DNA from 3 places in the Paenibacillus sp. FSL W8-0194 genome. Region 2 is predicted to be linked to each of the others. Evidence: predicted binding sites of a transcription regulator. Region 2 holds the regulator's gene; each other region holds the start of a gene.
What was found. The regulator LexA, encoded in region 2, represses DNA repair genes until DNA is damaged. The targets are predictions, from matches to a motif close to CGAACATATGTTCG.
Positions count from the first base shown of each region.

Region 1 (5,565 bases), 650 kb from region 2:
CTCGTGCCTCCAGAACCGCCGGACCACATCCAGCGCGGCGCGAATGAACTCGGCAAGGGGATGGTGAAGCTCGCTCCTTTTCTGGTCAAGGAAAACCGGAACGCCGTAATCGTGAAAAAGCGGCATGACGAGATGCTCGTAATCCGCGAGATTGCGCACGAACACGGCCATTTCGCGGAAGCGTACGCCTTCCTCGCGCGACAGCCGAAGCATCTCCCGCAGCGCTCCTTCGACCTCCGCCCGCCGGCTGGAGGCAGGATGGATCGAAATCGCTTCGCAGCGAAGGCCGGCGTTCGCCTCGTAGCGAAGGCGGCGATCGTACCCCCGCTCCAAATGGGCAAGCATCGGACTTTCCGCGAAACGCGGCGGCACAGGCGGAGCGAGCACCGTATCGTCGATGTCCAGGCCCAATTCTTCCGCCATACCCCTCAGCTTGACATAGGTCGTGGCGGTCGGATGGAACAAATCGAGCTCATGCGGCATCCGCTCGCCGTCGTAAGGTTTGTCCAGCGTCAAGGAAACGGTGACGGACCGGGCATGAAGCATCAACTGGCCGACCGCCAAAAGCTCCTGCGGAGTAAAGCCGTGGAACCCGTCGATCCATATTTCCGCTCCGCGCAAATAGGCGGAGTCCTTCACCGCTTCGGTCAAACGGATCAAATTGTCTTCCTCGTCGATATACAGCGGTGACATTTCCTGCTCGAAATCTTTGTATACCGTCCACAAATCTTCAAGCTTGCTGCGAAGGATCGGCGTGACGCCTTGCGGCGGCAGTTGCTCCAGCAGCTGCCCGACGGCGGACGCATCGACGCAATACCGCTTCATCTCGGTATACACGTCGCCGAGCTTGCCGACGAACCCGAGCTGCTCGCCTGAGGCCCCAAACAGTTTCAGCTCGTCCTTGCGGCGCTGTATGATTTTGTACAGCAGCATTTTTTTGCCTTCGTCGCTGATGCCGACGCGCGCCGTTCCCCCGGTCTCCTGCATGACGCGGTACGCGAGGCGGCGGAAGCTGAGCACTTGGGCCCTGACGCTCCCCTTGATCCGCCCCGACGTAACCAGCCCGTGTTCGGCCTGGAACGAACCCTGCTCCGGAACGAGCAAAATGATCGCATTCCCTTGCGGCTCGGCCTCCAGTTTGGCGGAAATTTGATCCAATATGGCCGTCGTTTTGCCGCTGCCCGATCGTCCGATAAGAAAATGAACCGGCATGTTCCTCCCCCTTCATCTATGTAAAATAAAAAACTATGGATTTTGCTCCAAATCTACCTTCCAGTATATCATACACAGCATAAAATAGAACGTATGTTTGCAATAATCACATCTACGTCGGGTAGCCCTGCAGCCGTTAGCTCTGCCGTGCAGAGCGCTTCTCCTATTTTACCACTAAATTTCCGCCAGGGTTGAACGTCCAGTATTTGCAAAAAGGCGCTGCAGGCCGCATTTTTTCGAAGCTCCTATTTTCTTGCAAAAAAAAAGAAAGAACCGCCGCCGAATCCTCTCGGATTCAAAGCGGCAGTCCGGTATCTTCCCGATTAAAAGGTTTTGCTTCTCACTTCGAAAATCGCAAACTTCAGGTAGTGCCCTTCATCGACGCCCAAAATTTGCGGATGGTCTTTCCCGGCGGCACGCCATTCGATCAAACGCAGAATCTTCCCTGCATCCGCCGCAGCCTCCCGGATCGTTTCCAGGAACAAATCGGGGCGCATATGGTACGAGCAGCTTGCCGTGACCAGGTACCCGCCTTCGTTCACCAGCTTCATGCCGTGCAGGTTGATGTCCTTGTATCCTCTGCAGGCGCCTTTTACGGCGCTTTTCGTTTTCGCGAAGGCTGGCGGGTCCAAAATGACGACGTCCCATGTTCTGCCGCCCCCCGCGGTCATTTTTTGCGAGGTATCGATCTTCCCTGCGCCGGCGGAACGGATCTGTCTTTCCTCCAGCCCTTTGACCTGCGACCGAAGATACTGGAACGCGTCATCCACGACGAACTCCACGCGGTCGCCGAAGCCGTTCAGCTCCACGTTTTCCCGCGCGCTGTCGATCGCATGCTGGGAGATGTCCAGGCAGGTCACTTTTTTGGCCCCGTATTTGCAGGCATGAAGCGTAAAGCTGCCGGTATGCGAAAAACATTCCAGCACCGTCGCGCCGTCCCAGAAAGGGAACGTGACGACCTTGCCGCTTTTGTTGACCGGACGCCGGACCCGTTGCCCGTTTTCTTCGACTTCCCGAACCTCGATCCCGCTGCGTTCGCCCCAGCCGGTCATCAGCGGCTCGATGGACGCGCGGTTTTCCCGCTGGTCGAAAAAGTAGCCGGTTTTTTGCCCTTCTTCGATATCGACGCGGATCAGCAGCCCGTTTTCCCGGACCGTAACGTATCTCGGGCATTCGCCGTAAAGGGGCCCCTTCGTCTGCTCCAGCCCTTCGAGCTCCCGGATCGGTACATCGCTCCGTTCATAGATGCCGCGCGGGTTCATCACCTTAGCCAAGGCGCCGACGATTTCCTTGCGCCGGATATCCATGCCCAGCGTCAAGAGCTGAATGACCAGCACGTCATCGAACCGGTCCACGATGAGGCCCGGGAGGAAATCGGCCTCCCCATACACCAGGCGATAAGCATTTCCTTCGTCCAGGAAGCGCTCCCGGTGCTTCAGGCAGCCAAGGAACCGCTCGGCGAAAAAGTCCTCGTCCATCGCTTCGATCTCGCGGTAGGAAACGGCGCGCACGGTAATCTGCGATGCCGGGTTGTAATAACCGGTCGCCAAATAACGGCCTTGATGGTTCACGACTTGGACCAGGTCCCCCGGCTGCGGATCGCCTTGAACCGACTCGATTTCGTTTTTGAAAATCCAGGGATGACCCTGCTCCAGCCTTTTTTTGCGGTTTTTATGAAGAACGACAGTTGCCAACATGTCCACTCCTACTCATGTCTATTTCTTGATCCTAATGGTTTGCTCCCCGGCCTCCCGTGTCATGGTTGTCCAAGCAGCGACATATACGTTATACATGGACAAGAATTCGCAAAGGAGAACCTTACCCATGTTTCATACGATAATTTTCCCCGTCGTGTACGGGCTGATCATTTTCCTGGCCGGGATGAAAGTGATGGAAGCCGCGCTGGGCAGCTGGGCCGGACCGCTGCTTTCGTCCTTTCTGCAAAAAGCGACCGCCTCCCCGCTCAAAGGCATGCTGTTCAGCACCGGCATTACGGCGGTGCTCCAAAGCAGCACGGCCGTGACCGTGCTCACGATGGGACTCGTCAATGCCGGCTTGCTATCATTCGACCGGACGCTGGGCATCATTCTCGGCAGCAATATCGGCACATGCATCACGACCGAGCTGATCGGCCTGCAGATCGGCCAAATCGCGCTGCCGCTGCTTGGCGTCTCCATCGTCGTGTGGGCGGCTGCGGTCCTGTTCGACGAGTACGGGCTTTTTGGGAAAAGCGGCAAAGCGGGGCGCTTTAAGCCGATACAGCTGATGGCGCTGGCCGCCGCCGGTTTTGCCATGGTCATGCTCGGCATCCGCGTCATGCAGATGATCGGGCCTTCCCTCGAAACATCCGGACTGTTCGGATGGTTTATCGCCCAATCCACGCATAACCTGTGGTGGAGCCTCGCTGCGGGCGCGGCTTTAACCGCGCTTATGCACAGCAGCGCTGCCGTCATCGGCCTGGCGATCGTGCTGGCGGCGTCCGGAACGCTCCCGGTGGCCGTCGGGATCGGCATCGTGCTCGGCGCGAACGTAGGCACTTGCGTAACGGCCGTCATTGCCGCGGTCGGAAGCACGAAATCCGGCCAATTCGTCGCCTGGACGCATGTCGTGCTCAACGTGGGCGGCGCGCTGCTGTTTATGCCCTTCATCCCGCAGCTGCAGCTTGCGGTGTCCTGGCTGTCCGCCGAGAGCGGCGCCCAGATTGCCCATGCCCAAACGCTGTTCAACATCCTTTGTTCGCTCGCCGCGCTCCCGTTATGTTATTTGCCGGCGTGGAAAAAAATCCGTTTTCACGGATAGTCCCCGATGATCCTCCAAAAAGGCGGCCTCGACGTTTCGACACGATTGCGCACATCTGGGGATGCATGTCGTCGACAGCGAAACGTATTGCCCTTGATGCCCTTTAGACCTGAATGCCAAGACGGGCGAGCGCCTTGCGGACGATGACGTCGTTGTTGTCGTAACCGCCTTGTTCCTGCCTGCTCCACGCTTCCTTCGGGTCGTACCAGGAGACGCCGCTGATTTCCTCCACCTGCGGGCGCAAGGTGCCGCTTTTGGCTTCGACGAGATAATAATGGACTTCCTTGTCCACTTCGCCATGGACAGGGTGAATGTACTTATATTTAATGATATCCACGGGAGCAACGATTTCTCCCCTGATTCCCGTTTCTTCTTCGATTTCCCGCAGCGCGGTCTGCTCTACGGTCTCGCCGGGCTCCATTTTCCCTTTCGGGAGCGAAATTTTGCCGTAACGATCCGTGATGAGCTGCACCATCAGCCGGTCTCCTTCGCAGCGGTATACGACGCCGCCCGCCGAAATCTCCGTTCTGGCCATCCCGATTCCTCCCTTGCCGAAGCCATAGTGCAACAAGGATTCCACTTCCTTGTTTGCACCGGAAATGAAATCCTTGTTTTTCAATCCATTTGATTTCTGGTTTACATCGCTGCGCCGGTAGCTCCGTCCAGAACGCGGACAAGCTGGCCTTCGCATTCATGCACGCCTGCTTTGGTGACTTTCACCCGGCAGATCTGGCCTTGAAGGTCCTCGGAGCCGTCAAAAACAAGCTGCAGGTAGTTGTCGCTGAAGCCGTGCATTTTGCCCGGACCATGCGATTCTTTCGAGCCTTCCGGAATGACGTCCAGCACTTGGCCGACGAATTTTTCCGCATAGGCGAGCTGCATGCTCTCCGAAAGGCTGATCAGCTCGCGCACGCGCTCGTGTTTGATTTCCTCGTCGACTTGGTCCTGCATCCGCGAAGCGGGCGTACCGTTCCGTTGGGAATACGGGAACACGTGCATCTCGGAGAAATTGATCGCCTTCATGAAATTGTAACCGTTCCGGAACATTTCATCCGTTTCCCCCGGGAAACCGACGATGACGTCCGTCGTAATGCCGACGTCCGGCATCGCCTGGCGGATCATCTGCATTTTGTTGTAGAATTCCTCGGTCGTGTACTTCCGGCGCATCCGTTTCAGAACGGTATCGTCTCCCGCCTGCAGCGGGATATGCAGATGACGGCACATTTTGGATGAGCGGTTCAGCACGTCCAGCATGTTGTCGTCGATTTGGCTGGCTTCGATCGAACTGATGCGGATCCGCTCCAGCCCGTCCACCTTGTCCAAATCCCACAGCAGGTCCGACAAACGGTAGTTTTCGAGGTCGTCGCCGAAACCTCCCGTATGAATGCCGGTCAGCACGATTTCTTTGTAGCCCGCTTCGACCAGCTGATGCGCCTGGGTGATGATGCTTTTCGGATCCCGGCTGCGCGACAGCCCGCGGGACCACGGAATGATGCAAAACGTGCAGAAATTGTTGCAGCCGTCCTGGATTTTCAGGAAAGCGCGGGTCCGGTC
Region 1 covers NZ_CP150205.1:1,734,397-1,739,961, reverse strand. The annotation lists gene addB (helicase-exonuclease AddAB subunit AddB) at 1-1,212, opposite strand, end outside; gene MKY58_RS07495 (class I SAM-dependent rRNA methyltransferase) at 1,536-2,906, opposite strand; gene MKY58_RS07490 (Na/Pi symporter) at 3,037-4,011, shown strand; gene MKY58_RS07485 (NUDIX domain-containing protein) at 4,115-4,546, opposite strand; gene mtaB (tRNA (N(6)-L-threonylcarbamoyladenosine(37)-C(2))-methylthiotransferase MtaB) at 4,648-5,565, opposite strand, start outside.
Region 1: the regulator LexA is predicted to act here: its motif matches at 1,299-1,312, upstream of addB (helicase-exonuclease AddAB subunit AddB).

Region 2 (5,565 bases):
TGATCGACATCGCCGAAAAGGTCGGTTACCAGGACGTCAAACACTTTACGCAGGTTTTCCGCAAGCGGACGAACATGACGCCGACGGAATACCGGCAGCGGGGATGGGAGGAGGACGGGCTGAACCGAGCTTGTCCGTAGAAGGGAAAAAGGATGCGCCTCGATATCCGCCTTGGGCCGTGCCAGTTCGACTGGCACGGTTCTTTGCGTTTCTTGCCTAGGAAAGTCCGGTTTTGGGCGATGTTAGGAGATGCTCGCTAGGTTGCTTATTGCCAAAAGGGAACAAATGTTCTATAATTGATGTATTGTTACTTTGGTTGGGGAGGGGGGGGAAGGGAAACAGTGGATCCAATGAGCGTCAGCGAACGGATGGATAGGGAGGGAATTCCCGGGTTAAGCATCGCATTCATTGAGGATGGTTTGATCAGCCATCGGGAGACCTGGGGAAAGCTTGCGGCGGGGGAGACGGAACCGGTCCGGATGGATACGATGTTTAACGCATGTTCCATCAGCAAATTTGCGGCAAGCGTTTTAGCGCTTGTTCTGGTAGAGGAATGCGTCCTTCAATTGGATGAAGAAGCGAATCGGCGCCTGATATCGTGGAAGATTCCGGAGCATCCGCAATTCCGTTCCGGCCGCGTCACGCTGCGCAGGCTTCTTGGCCATCAAGCCGGCTTTTCCGATCCCGATGGAAGCTTTCCGACGTTGGCCAGGGACCGCAAAGCTCCGTCCATGGCGGAATTGTTAACAGGATTAACGGTTTATAGGCAGGAGCCTGCTTTACTGGTCGCCGAGCCGGGAAGCCGGTTCATCTATTCGGATACGGGATTTTGCGTCATGCAGCTGCTGATTGAAGATGCGACGGGGGAGCCGTTCGAAAAGCTGATACGGAGAAAGATATTTGAACCGCTGGGGATGAAAAACAGCCGTTTCGTCATGGACGAATCCGACATTCGCGCGGGATCTGCCGCCGGACATAACCGATATGGCGACCGGTTGGCCAGCCCCTATCCGATTTATCCGTATGCTGCGGCTGCCGGGCTTTGGACGACACCGACGGACCTCGCGATGTTGGCCGCCGAGCTGATGGCTTCGCTGCAGGGGAAGGGGATATTGGGGATTTCCCCAAAGACCGCAAAGGAAATGTTTACACCGCAGAACGGTTTTAAGTGGGCCGGGCTGGGCGTATTCATGGAGTGCCATGGCGGGAAGCTGGAGATTACCTCGCTCGGGTGGGGCAGCGGTTTCCAATGTATGATGACCGTTTATCCCGAGAAAGGCATAGGGGCGGTATGCATGATGAACGCGGATCCGGGCGTGCATCAAGCCGAGAGCCTCCTCGGATATATCACAACGATGTGGCAGCAGGAGAAATTCGGCTAACCCAAATAGAAAGCCCTTGTTCTCCTGGAAGAACAAGGGCTTGTCCATTGGCGAGGCCAACACGGATCAATGAATGTCGCGGAACAAACCGACGACCTTGCCGAGAATGGTCACGTGATTCAAGCGCAGCGGCTCGTAAGACGGATTCTCCGGCTGCAGACGGATATGATCCTTTTCTTTATAGAACGTTTTTACGGTAGCTTCGTCTTCGTCCGTCATGGCAACGACGATATCTCCGTTATCAGCGGTCTGCTGCTGGCGGACGATGACGTAGTCGCCGTTGTGAATGCCCGCCTCGATCATGCTGTCCCCTACGACCGATAGCATAAAGACTTTCTCGTCCCCGACAAAATGCTGGGGCAGAGGGAAATAATCCTCGATATTTTCCGTAGCGGTAATCGGTACGCCGGCCGTAACCTTACCTACCACGGGAACCCGCGCGATCGTTTGCGTGAACAGGTTGCTGCTTTCGGATTCTTCCTGGCCCAAAATCTCAATGGCGCGAGGTTTCGTTGGGTCCCTGCGGATCAATCCCTTTTTCTCCAGTCTGTCCAGATGGCCGTGCACCGTCGAGCTGGAAGCCAGTCCGACGGCTTCGCCGATCTCGCGGACGGAAGGAGGATAACCTTTGGCCCGGACTTCGTTTCTTATAAATTCCAATATCGCTTGCTGCCGGCTAGATATCTTCGACATTCCCCATCAACCCCATTAGTAACGTTTGGTAAAAGTATAACATAGAACTGCCGTTCGTACAAACACAAGTTCTAAAACGGGAACATGATTTTTCCTTAATGGAGAACAATTGTTCGAAAAAACTATTGAACAAAACATGTGTTCGTGTTATATTGTTCTCATACAAGAACAAATGTTTGGAGGAACGGTTAACATGTTAAAATACAGTACATATCAAAGCATATATAATCATGAAATTTCCGGGGGAGACCGCAACGGCGGGAAACTAAAAGAACAGCTTCACGCTTTCCAGGCCATGTTCACGCGGCGCCAGATGGTGAAGCTTCTGCTGATCGTCATAATTATGACGGCAGGGTGTACAGGCATGGTACGCGTATTTGCCGGTTCCCCTCAAGACGAGGTGCAAATGGAACAAATCGTTGTGTCCCAAGGGGACACGTTATGGCAAATCGCCCGGGATCATAAACCGAAGGACATGGATACCCGCGCATACATTCAGATCATTAAGAAGACGAACCATCTGAAATCCAGCGGCATTCAAGCCGGAGATGTCCTTTCTCTTCCTATATATTAGACTTCGTTTTTATGCCTAAGAGCTTGGTAAGGTTCACGCCTTGACAAGCTCTTTTTCTCATGGCAAAGTTAGGTATGAATTGATTATTGGAGGAGTCATGTATGGATATCGACAGCTTAGTTCAGCGCATTAATGAGCTTGCGCGCAAAGACAAAGAGACTGGCCTGACCAAGGAAGAAACCGAAGAACGTGCGAAATTGCGCGAGAGATATCTTCAAAACGTCCGTCGGAACTTCAGGGCCCAGTTGGATTCGATCGAATGGGTAGAAGACCGCAATGACGGAAAGCGCAAATAAAAATACAGAACATCATGGTTAAGGGGGAAACACGATGTCCCGATCTTGGGAAAGAATGGTTCAGAAAAACTCGGCTCAACTAAACAAGCAGCGTAAAAAACAGGGGAAACCTTCGCTGTATTCCTCGAACGGCTCCGCCACGGCCGACGTCTTCAAAGGGCGGAACTTTGTTCTTCCCATCACGCTGGTAGCGCTTGCCGTCATTTACCTTTTGCTCGGAATGACGAGCCAGCAGGCGGCGATGAACACCTCCTTGAATTGGATCGTGGTCGGATTGTACGTTTTGCTGGCGATTATGATTTTTTTGCGCCGCCCGTTTCTTAAAGTGGACAAAAATACGCTTTCCACGATCAAGTTCAATCGCGACCGGCGTTTGACGGCGGACCAAATCGCCAAAATCAAAGCAGGATCCGGTTCGATCGTGATCGAAATGAAAGGAACGAAGGGGAAAAAGGGCAAGGAAATAAAGGGCGGCAATTGGGTGTTTACCCGTTTGATCAACCGCTACGATACCGAAGCCATGGCAGAACGTCTTGAGCGTTTTGCCGCCTCTTTTAATATTCCGTTTGAAAAACAATAGTACAGATTAACGTTGGGAGAGGGATGGGAAGATGGGAGTTACCGCCGTTTTTTTTGATTTGGACGATACGTTGTTGTGGGATGAGCGCAGCGTGAAGGAATCCTTCCAAGCGACCTGCGAAACGGCCGCCGCCAAAACCGGGGTCGACGCGGAGGCGCTTGAAGCGGCTGTCCGCAAAGAGGCGCGGGCTTTGTACGAGTCGTACGACACGTATGCTTTTACCGCCATGATCGGCATTAACCCGTTTGAAGCATTATGGGGGGAATTTACCGTAGGGAAGCAGCCCGAGTTTCAACGGATGGCCGAAATCGTCCCTGAATACCGGAAGGAATCTTGGCGCCGCGGCCTCGCCGAGCTGGGTGTGGAAGACGCGCAGCTGGCCGAAGAACTTGCCCGACAATTCGGGATGGAAAGACGCTCCCGCCCCCATGTGTATGAAGAAACGTTCCAAGTGCTGCAAGAGCTGAAAGGGAACTATAAGCTTCTGTTGCTGACGAACGGCTGCCCGGGATTGCAGCAGGAAAAACTGGATGGCGTACCGGAGCTGGTCCCTTATTTCGACCAAGTCGTCATTTCGGGCAACTTCGGCAAAGGCAAGCCGGATCCTACCATTTTTGAGCATGCGCTCTCCCGCCTGGGCGTAACCCCGGATGAAGCCGTTATGGTAGGCGACAAACTTTCGACGGACATTAAAGGCGGACTGGCCGCCGGGTTAACGACGGTTTGGATCAACCGTAACGGCAGGCCGTATCATTCGAACATCCAGCCGCATTATGAAATCAAGCATTTGTCCGAGCTGCACGGTATTTTGGAGTCTATGAAGCAGCAAGTTTAACCGGCCAAGCATTAAATGCGATATGTTAATTAAAAGTCTGCCGTTTGCGGTTCTGCCGCATGCGCAGGCTTTTTTCATGTTCTTATTGCGGGATCGCCCCAGCACATTGCTAATATTGTCATCAATTTGTGATCAACCCGCCGTTTTGGAAGCCTGAAAAGCATGTATAATAAATGAAGTGCGGTCAAAAAGCCTACATATCTGCAGATTGACGTAAGGGAGTGGCAGGAATTTGAAAAAGAAATATGTTTTCATAAGCATCATCTTGCTTGTCGTTTTTGCTTTGGCAGGCTGCGGCGGCAGCGGCGGACATGACGGCATGAACATGGATGAAGGCATGATGGAACCGTTAAAGGTCGATTTAACTTTGAATCCGGAGCAGGCAAAAGTCGGGGAAAAGGTTTCAATTGAAGTGTTGGTTACGCAGAAGGATCAAAAAGTGGATAAAGCGGATGAAGTCGAAATCGAAATCATAAAAGACGGCGACAGCAGCGTGCACGAGAAAGTGCCTGCCGAAAATGCGGGGGACGGAAAATACGTGCTCGAAAAAACGTTCGACGGCGCGGGAACCTATAAAATCACCTCTCATGTAACCTACGGACCGCAGCATACGATGCCGACCAAAAGTTTGACCGTAAGCGAGTAACGGAATAAGAAAGTAAAAACGAACCCCGTCCCTTGGACAACAAGGAGCGGGGTTCGTTGCATGTATATCATGAACGGGAGGAAGGCCTGACTTCCAATCTCCGTTTAGGCTTTTTGGAAACTCGGATCTTCGACGGGATAAGCGACCCAGCCGTTTTTTTCGATGAAGAGACGTACGGCGATGATTTGGCGGTTATCCATCAGCGTAAAGAAATGGTTGGTGTTTTCGGGAACGGAAATGACGTCGCCGGCTTCGAGTTCCACGTTAAAATATCCGATATCGTCGCTGCCTTTGATGACGAAGATGCCTTTGCCGCCGACGATGGCGCGGATTTCATCCTCCGTATGGGTATGTACCTCTTCGAATTTGTTGAGCAGATCCTCCAGATTCGGCGTCGCGTCCGACAGCGTGATCACGTCCCAGATTTGGTAACCGCGGCGTGCCGCCAAATCGCGGATTTCTTCGTCGTACACCTTCAAAATTTCGTTTTTTTGCTCGTCGGTTAATTGAAAATTATTACGAAGCTCGGCGGGCATCTTGGAAGCGTCCCATTTCTCGA
Region 2 covers NZ_CP150205.1:2,389,071-2,394,635, forward strand. The annotation lists gene MKY58_RS10660 (response regulator) at 1-140, shown strand, start outside; gene MKY58_RS10665 (serine hydrolase domain-containing protein) at 351-1,382, shown strand; gene lexA (transcriptional repressor LexA) at 1,449-2,075, opposite strand; gene MKY58_RS10675 (LysM peptidoglycan-binding domain-containing protein) at 2,269-2,649, shown strand; gene MKY58_RS10680 (DUF896 domain-containing protein) at 2,751-2,945, shown strand; gene MKY58_RS10685 (hypothetical protein) at 2,980-3,525, shown strand; gene MKY58_RS10690 (HAD family hydrolase) at 3,557-4,360, shown strand; gene MKY58_RS10695 (FixH family protein) at 4,593-5,006, shown strand; gene MKY58_RS10700 (acireductone dioxygenase) at 5,111-5,565, opposite strand, start outside.

Region 3 (5,565 bases), 1.5 Mb from region 2:
CTGGGCGATTCGGTGACGAATGCCGTTCAAACCTTGATGATGGTCGGCGGGTATATCATTATTTTTGCGGTCGTCATCCAAATCGCCGGCCGGTTTCTCCCTCCCGGCCTTCCATCTTATTGGCTGTCCGGAGCGTTCGAGGTTCATCTCGGCACGAACGATGCGAGCACGGCCGCTTTCGCCGCCGAACGGCTGCAGTGGTCCGTCATATCCGCCCTGCTTGGCTTCAGCGGCATCAGCGCCCTGCTGCAGTCGATGTCGGTGCTGAGAAAAGCCGGCATGCGCTGGTTTCCCTTTGCGCTTGTCCGCTTGCTGCACGGCGCGCTTGCTTTTGCGGCTGCTTGGCTCGTTTGGCCGCTCGTCCGCTATTTCCCGAAAAACGCGGATCACGCATTCCTTGGCAGCGAAGCGATCTCGTCCGATTGGAGCGCCTATTTTTCCCTATGGAAAGCCGTGCCGCAGCTGCTGCAGTGGCAAGGGGCGCTGCTGGCGGCAATGATCGCCTGCTCGCTGTTGTTCAAGCTGCTTCATCCTTCCCGCAAACATACGGGTTAACCGCGCTGCTTCCGCTTTAGCGCTTCCTCCACCTCGGGCGGAACCAGATCCTTCACGTCCCCGTGATAGGCGGCGATTTCTTTGACGATGCTCGAGCTTAAATAGGAATATTTCGGATTCGTCATCATGAAGACCGTTTCGGCATCCGGATTCAGCTTATGGTTGGCGGACGCCATTTGGAGCTCGTATTCGAAATCCGTCACGGAGCGCACCCCGCGCACGATGGCCTGCGCATTCCGCAGGCGCACGTAATTGGCCGTCAAGTCCTGGAAGCTGTCTACCTGCACATTGGGTAGATGCGTAGTAACCCGCCGGATCAAATCCATCCGTTCTTCAATCGAAAACAGCGGCTGCTTGCTCCGGTTGATCAGCACGGCCACGACCAGCTCGTCAAATTGCCTTGCCGCGCGCTGAATAATGTCCAGATGCCCCATCGTCACCGGATCGAAGCTTCCGGGATATACTGCGATACGTTTATTCGTCGAACCCATGCTCGGCCTCCTTAGCGGCTTCGCTCTCGGGCGAGGCCGCTTTATTTCCGTCGTATTTGTAAATGGAAACTGCCGTTTCCCCGTATGTCGCATGCCGGACGCAGGCGAACGGACCGAACTCTGCCGGGTATTCGTAACCCGATTCATGCTCGAGAACGATCGTCGCCCCGCTTGCCAGCATGTTTTTTTCATGCATCGTTTCCATGAGCTTGTCCCCGTTTTTCATCCGGTACGGCGGGTCCAAAAACACGACGTCCAGCACGACTCCCCTCTTTTCAAGCGCTTTAAGCGCGCGTTCCGCCTCATTGCGGTAGACCTCGGCCTGCCCCTCGAGCTTCGTTGCCTTCAGGTTGGCGCGGACCGTTTCGATGCTTTTTTGGTCCATGTCGATAAAAATCGCCTTTTCCATGCCCCTGCTCAGCGCTTCGATGGCCAGTCCCCCCGTTCCCGCAAACAAATCGAGGGCGACTCCCCCGTCAAAAAAAGGACCGATCATGCTGAAAATCGCTTCCTTCACCTTATCCGTCGTCGGACGCGTCCCCATGCCCGGAACCGCCTTCAGCGGTCTTCCTTTGGCGCTTCCTGATACTACTCTCATGTTGCTTCACCCATTTTCGTCAATCAGAATATTTGTCTAATGCTGCTCATTTCTGACGATATCGTACCATAATCACCCCAAATTTGAAAAACGAAGACCTCGGACAATTTTTTTTGGCAAGGGATGTATAAACCGGGGATTACGGGGAATGCTTTAACTATCGACATCAATGAATGTCGTAGACAACCGCGGAAAGCTTACGTTTCCCCATAAGCTCTTCGTCCGGTTTCTCCTCTCCCATGAAAGGGCGTCCCGAAAGGGGCGCCCGATTTTATTTGCTAAAAACCCTTATATATCAAGCGTTTCAGGAAAATCGTTTTGGGACAACCCACTGAATTGTCCACCTGTTGTCCACCAAATAATCCAAAAAGCACTTTACTATTCCTTAATATCACACTTTTATTGTGGTTAAATTTTCCTATCCTTGATAAACTGTTATTGATTTTACATAGGGAGGTCAAATTATGGGGATTTTCGACAAAATGAAAGCCGATCTTAAACAAGCAACTGCGGATGGAAAAGCCATTGGTGCTGGCAAGGCGGTCATGCTCGAATATATAGGCGGACATCCAAAAGTAAAGGCCGGGCGAGTCACATTTACCAAAGGGGACGAACCATATACTCTCTTGGTCTCAGGAAACAAGATCACTGTCACTAAAATGGAGTGGGATGAAAAAGGAAAGCGTAGTGCTGGCAAAGCAGCTGCTGGTGCAATTGTAGGCGGGGTCCTTACGGGCGGTATAGGTTTGCTTGCTGGCGCAGCGATCGGCGGGAGAAGGAAGGATAATTCCCTTGCTGTAATATCTTTTACCGACGGTCCATTTGAAGGTACTATTTACTGCCGCTGCGGTCAGAAGGAATATCAAAAACTTGCCGCTTTACTTTGATACGTAAAAAGCCCACCGACCAATTAGGTTAGTGGGCTTTTTTCTAAATATTCGCCTGAATGATATCATCAAATTTTATCCAATCCCAATCGTCGTCGTAACGCAATTTTATTTCCTTCGTCAATTTGTACACCATGGTGGCGATCATTTCCAGGTGCGCGAATTCTTCTGCACATTGTGGTTATCGTTTATAATTCTTACGAGTAACTTCCTTATTATATGTTAGTCCATATGAAATCAATTAAACGTAATTTGTTAGAAATTAATTGGGGCGAATTTTATTGTGGTTAAATTTTCCTATCCTTGATAAACTGTAATTGATTTTATATAGGGAGGTCAAACCATGGGGATTTTCGACAAAATGAAAGCTGATCTTAAACAAGCAACTGCGGATGGAAAAGCCATTGGTGCTGGCAAGGCGGTCATGCTCGAATATATAGGCGGACATCCAAAAGTAAAGGCCGGGCGAGTCACATTTACCAAAGGGGACGAACCATATACTCTCTTGGTCTCAGGAAACAAGATCACTGTCACTAAAATGGAGTGGGATGAAAAAGGAAAGCATAGTGCTGGCAAAGCAGCTGCTGGTGCAATTGTAGGCGGGGTTCTTACGGGCGGTATAGGTTTGCTTGCTGGCGCAGCGATCGGCGGGAGAAGGAAGGATAATTCCCTTGCTGTAATATCTTTTACCGACGGTCCATTTGAAGGTACTATTTACTGCCGCTGCGATCAGAAGGAATATCAAAAACTTGCCGCTTTACTTTGATACGTAAAAAGCCCACCGACCAATTAGGTTAGTGGGCTTTTTTCTAAATATTCGCCTGAATGATATCATCAAATTTTATCCAATCCCAATCGTCGTCGTAACGCAATTTTATTTCCTTTCGAAACATGTTGATCACGGTGACAAATCCGGTCGCCTGTTTATCCTCATATGGGTCATAAAGTTCCAGAGTCACCGGAACATGTCGGTTAAAAGAATCCTGTAGCGCCTGGCCGATCTGCTGCCATTCCTGCTCGTCGATCACCGGCTTAGGGCGCGGATCCTTGTGGATCATATATTGGTTGTACGCTTCCCGGTGTTCCGGCAAAATCATCCGAGACGACTCAAATAGCCCGTTTCCTTCCAGTTTTGATGCCATATAGCGACCTCCATTCAGGAACATTTGTTCTTATTATATACAAACATGCGTTCGATATTCAATAAAAAAATCCTAACTGCATTTCTGAGTACAAAAAAAATACCACTTTGGCTACTTATGCCTCGGTGGTATTTTGGGCGTCTGGGATATGTTCGAGCAAATCATTTGGCTGGACTCCAAAATAATTACACAGCCGATCCAGTACTTCTAAAGACACGTACTCTCCTTTTTCAAACTTCGCCAGCGTTGACGGCCCTATTCCGACCGCCCCACGTAAATCTGTCTTTTTCATATCTCTATCGATCAGCAGCTTAAACAACGGCTTATAAGTAAATGCCATACAATCACACCTTTCTGTATTCCATGTACATAATATAAGATAAAAAGTACATAAAAGCAAATATTTTGTTTGACATAATGTTTTCAATATAGTATATTAAGTACAGGAAGTGAAACATAATAACAAATGGAGGTAATCGAAAATGAAGAAGGTCATGGTAAGAGCTTGGGAAATCGCAAAGGCGGCAGTTGCTAAATTTGGAGGCAAAGCAAAGGAATACTTCTCCCAGGCTCTCACCATGGCGTGGAAGGAGGTGAAAGCAGTAAAGAAGAAGTTTGAACTTGAATTAAAGGCAGACACCAAGAAGACAAAGACATGGGTCGCTGAGATTACGGGTACTCATCCGGTTTACAAACTGGCCAGAAAATTCCTCAACAAGGATTGGGATAACGAGTACGGCGAGAAGGTTTTTCGCCTCAATGACGGGTTTTACGAATTTTTCAACGGCAAGCGCAAGCAGTTGTTTCAAGTCGTGGATGGTGAGTACGTAGAAGTGGATTTGGACAGAGTCCTAGTAGCAGTACAAGAAGAAAGCCGCTCGGTATAAGCGGCTCGGGCGGGAAAAACTTCTCACGGCCTTCCCGCCCTCCATTATAACAAAAATCGGAGGATGATGAGAATGTCTAAAGTAAATGTGTATGAAAATGAACTTGCACAAGGTCCCGTAATTGCCAGGGTGGAATACAACTCCCGTCTTGATTTTTGGAATGGAAGCGATTGGACGGATGGCGGTCTGGGGACGCACCTTGGTATCACGAAACTCCGCGATGGCCGCTACGTCCTGATCCATGGAACTCAATGGGAGGGGCAAAGTGATTGGGCGGAGGTCGTGTCGGATGAACGAGCATTACAGGCTATTTTGAGCACTGGCAACGATCATTTGCTCGATGATAAACGATTTAAGCCGCTCAGAGAGTTGGCCGAGAGACAACTGGTAAAAGAGTTAGAGCATTAATTACACAAGCGCATCGGAGGGGTCTCCATTTCCTTCGATGCGTAGATTTAAATTCAAAAAACTGATAGAGTAGGATTATATTAACTACGGAGGTACTACCGATGGGGAGATTATCGATAAGCCAAAGATTGCGTAAGGCAAGTAAACCCGAACTCAAGCAAAAGATCGCCGTAGATTGGTCGGCTGAATGGCAAACAGAATATGAAACTCATGTGAGAAATTTCGAAAAAGCAATCCGTGACAAGGACTTTGACCTTTTGGTGCGAACCCTTGGATGGTTAAAGGCTGATGGAAAAAAGAGATTTGACGCACTTCCACGCGTCCTGTCTGCTCTTGCAGAAGAACATAAAGTTGAATTAGAGGAAGATAACTAAGTATGAACGGACGGTATACGAAGGAATGCGCATATTGTGGGATTGAATTTAAGACTGATACCCAGCATCAACGATATTGCAGACCAACGCATAAGACATACGATTATCGTAGACGTCGGGTGCTCAACGCCGAAAAGCCAATTTGTCCGAAATGCGGAAAGCCCTGGAAGGAGCCAGACATTAAAAGGGGAACAAAGCCGAGTTATTGCGCAGATTGCCAGGA
Region 3 covers NZ_CP150205.1:3,845,674-3,851,238, forward strand. The annotation lists gene MKY58_RS17390 (nucleoside recognition domain-containing protein) at 1-555, shown strand, start outside; gene coaD (pantetheine-phosphate adenylyltransferase) at 552-1,046, opposite strand; gene rsmD (16S rRNA (guanine(966)-N(2))-methyltransferase RsmD) at 1,030-1,644, opposite strand; gene MKY58_RS17405 (hypothetical protein) at 2,109-2,531, shown strand; gene MKY58_RS17410 (hypothetical protein) at 2,875-3,297, shown strand; gene MKY58_RS17415 (YolD-like family protein) at 3,341-3,673, opposite strand; gene MKY58_RS17420 (helix-turn-helix transcriptional regulator) at 3,789-4,013, opposite strand; gene MKY58_RS17425 (hypothetical protein) at 4,156-4,560, shown strand; gene MKY58_RS17430 (hypothetical protein) at 4,633-4,968, shown strand; gene MKY58_RS17435 (hypothetical protein) at 5,070-5,342, shown strand.
Region 3: the regulator LexA is predicted to act here: its motif matches at 3,714-3,727, upstream of MKY58_RS17415 (YolD-like family protein).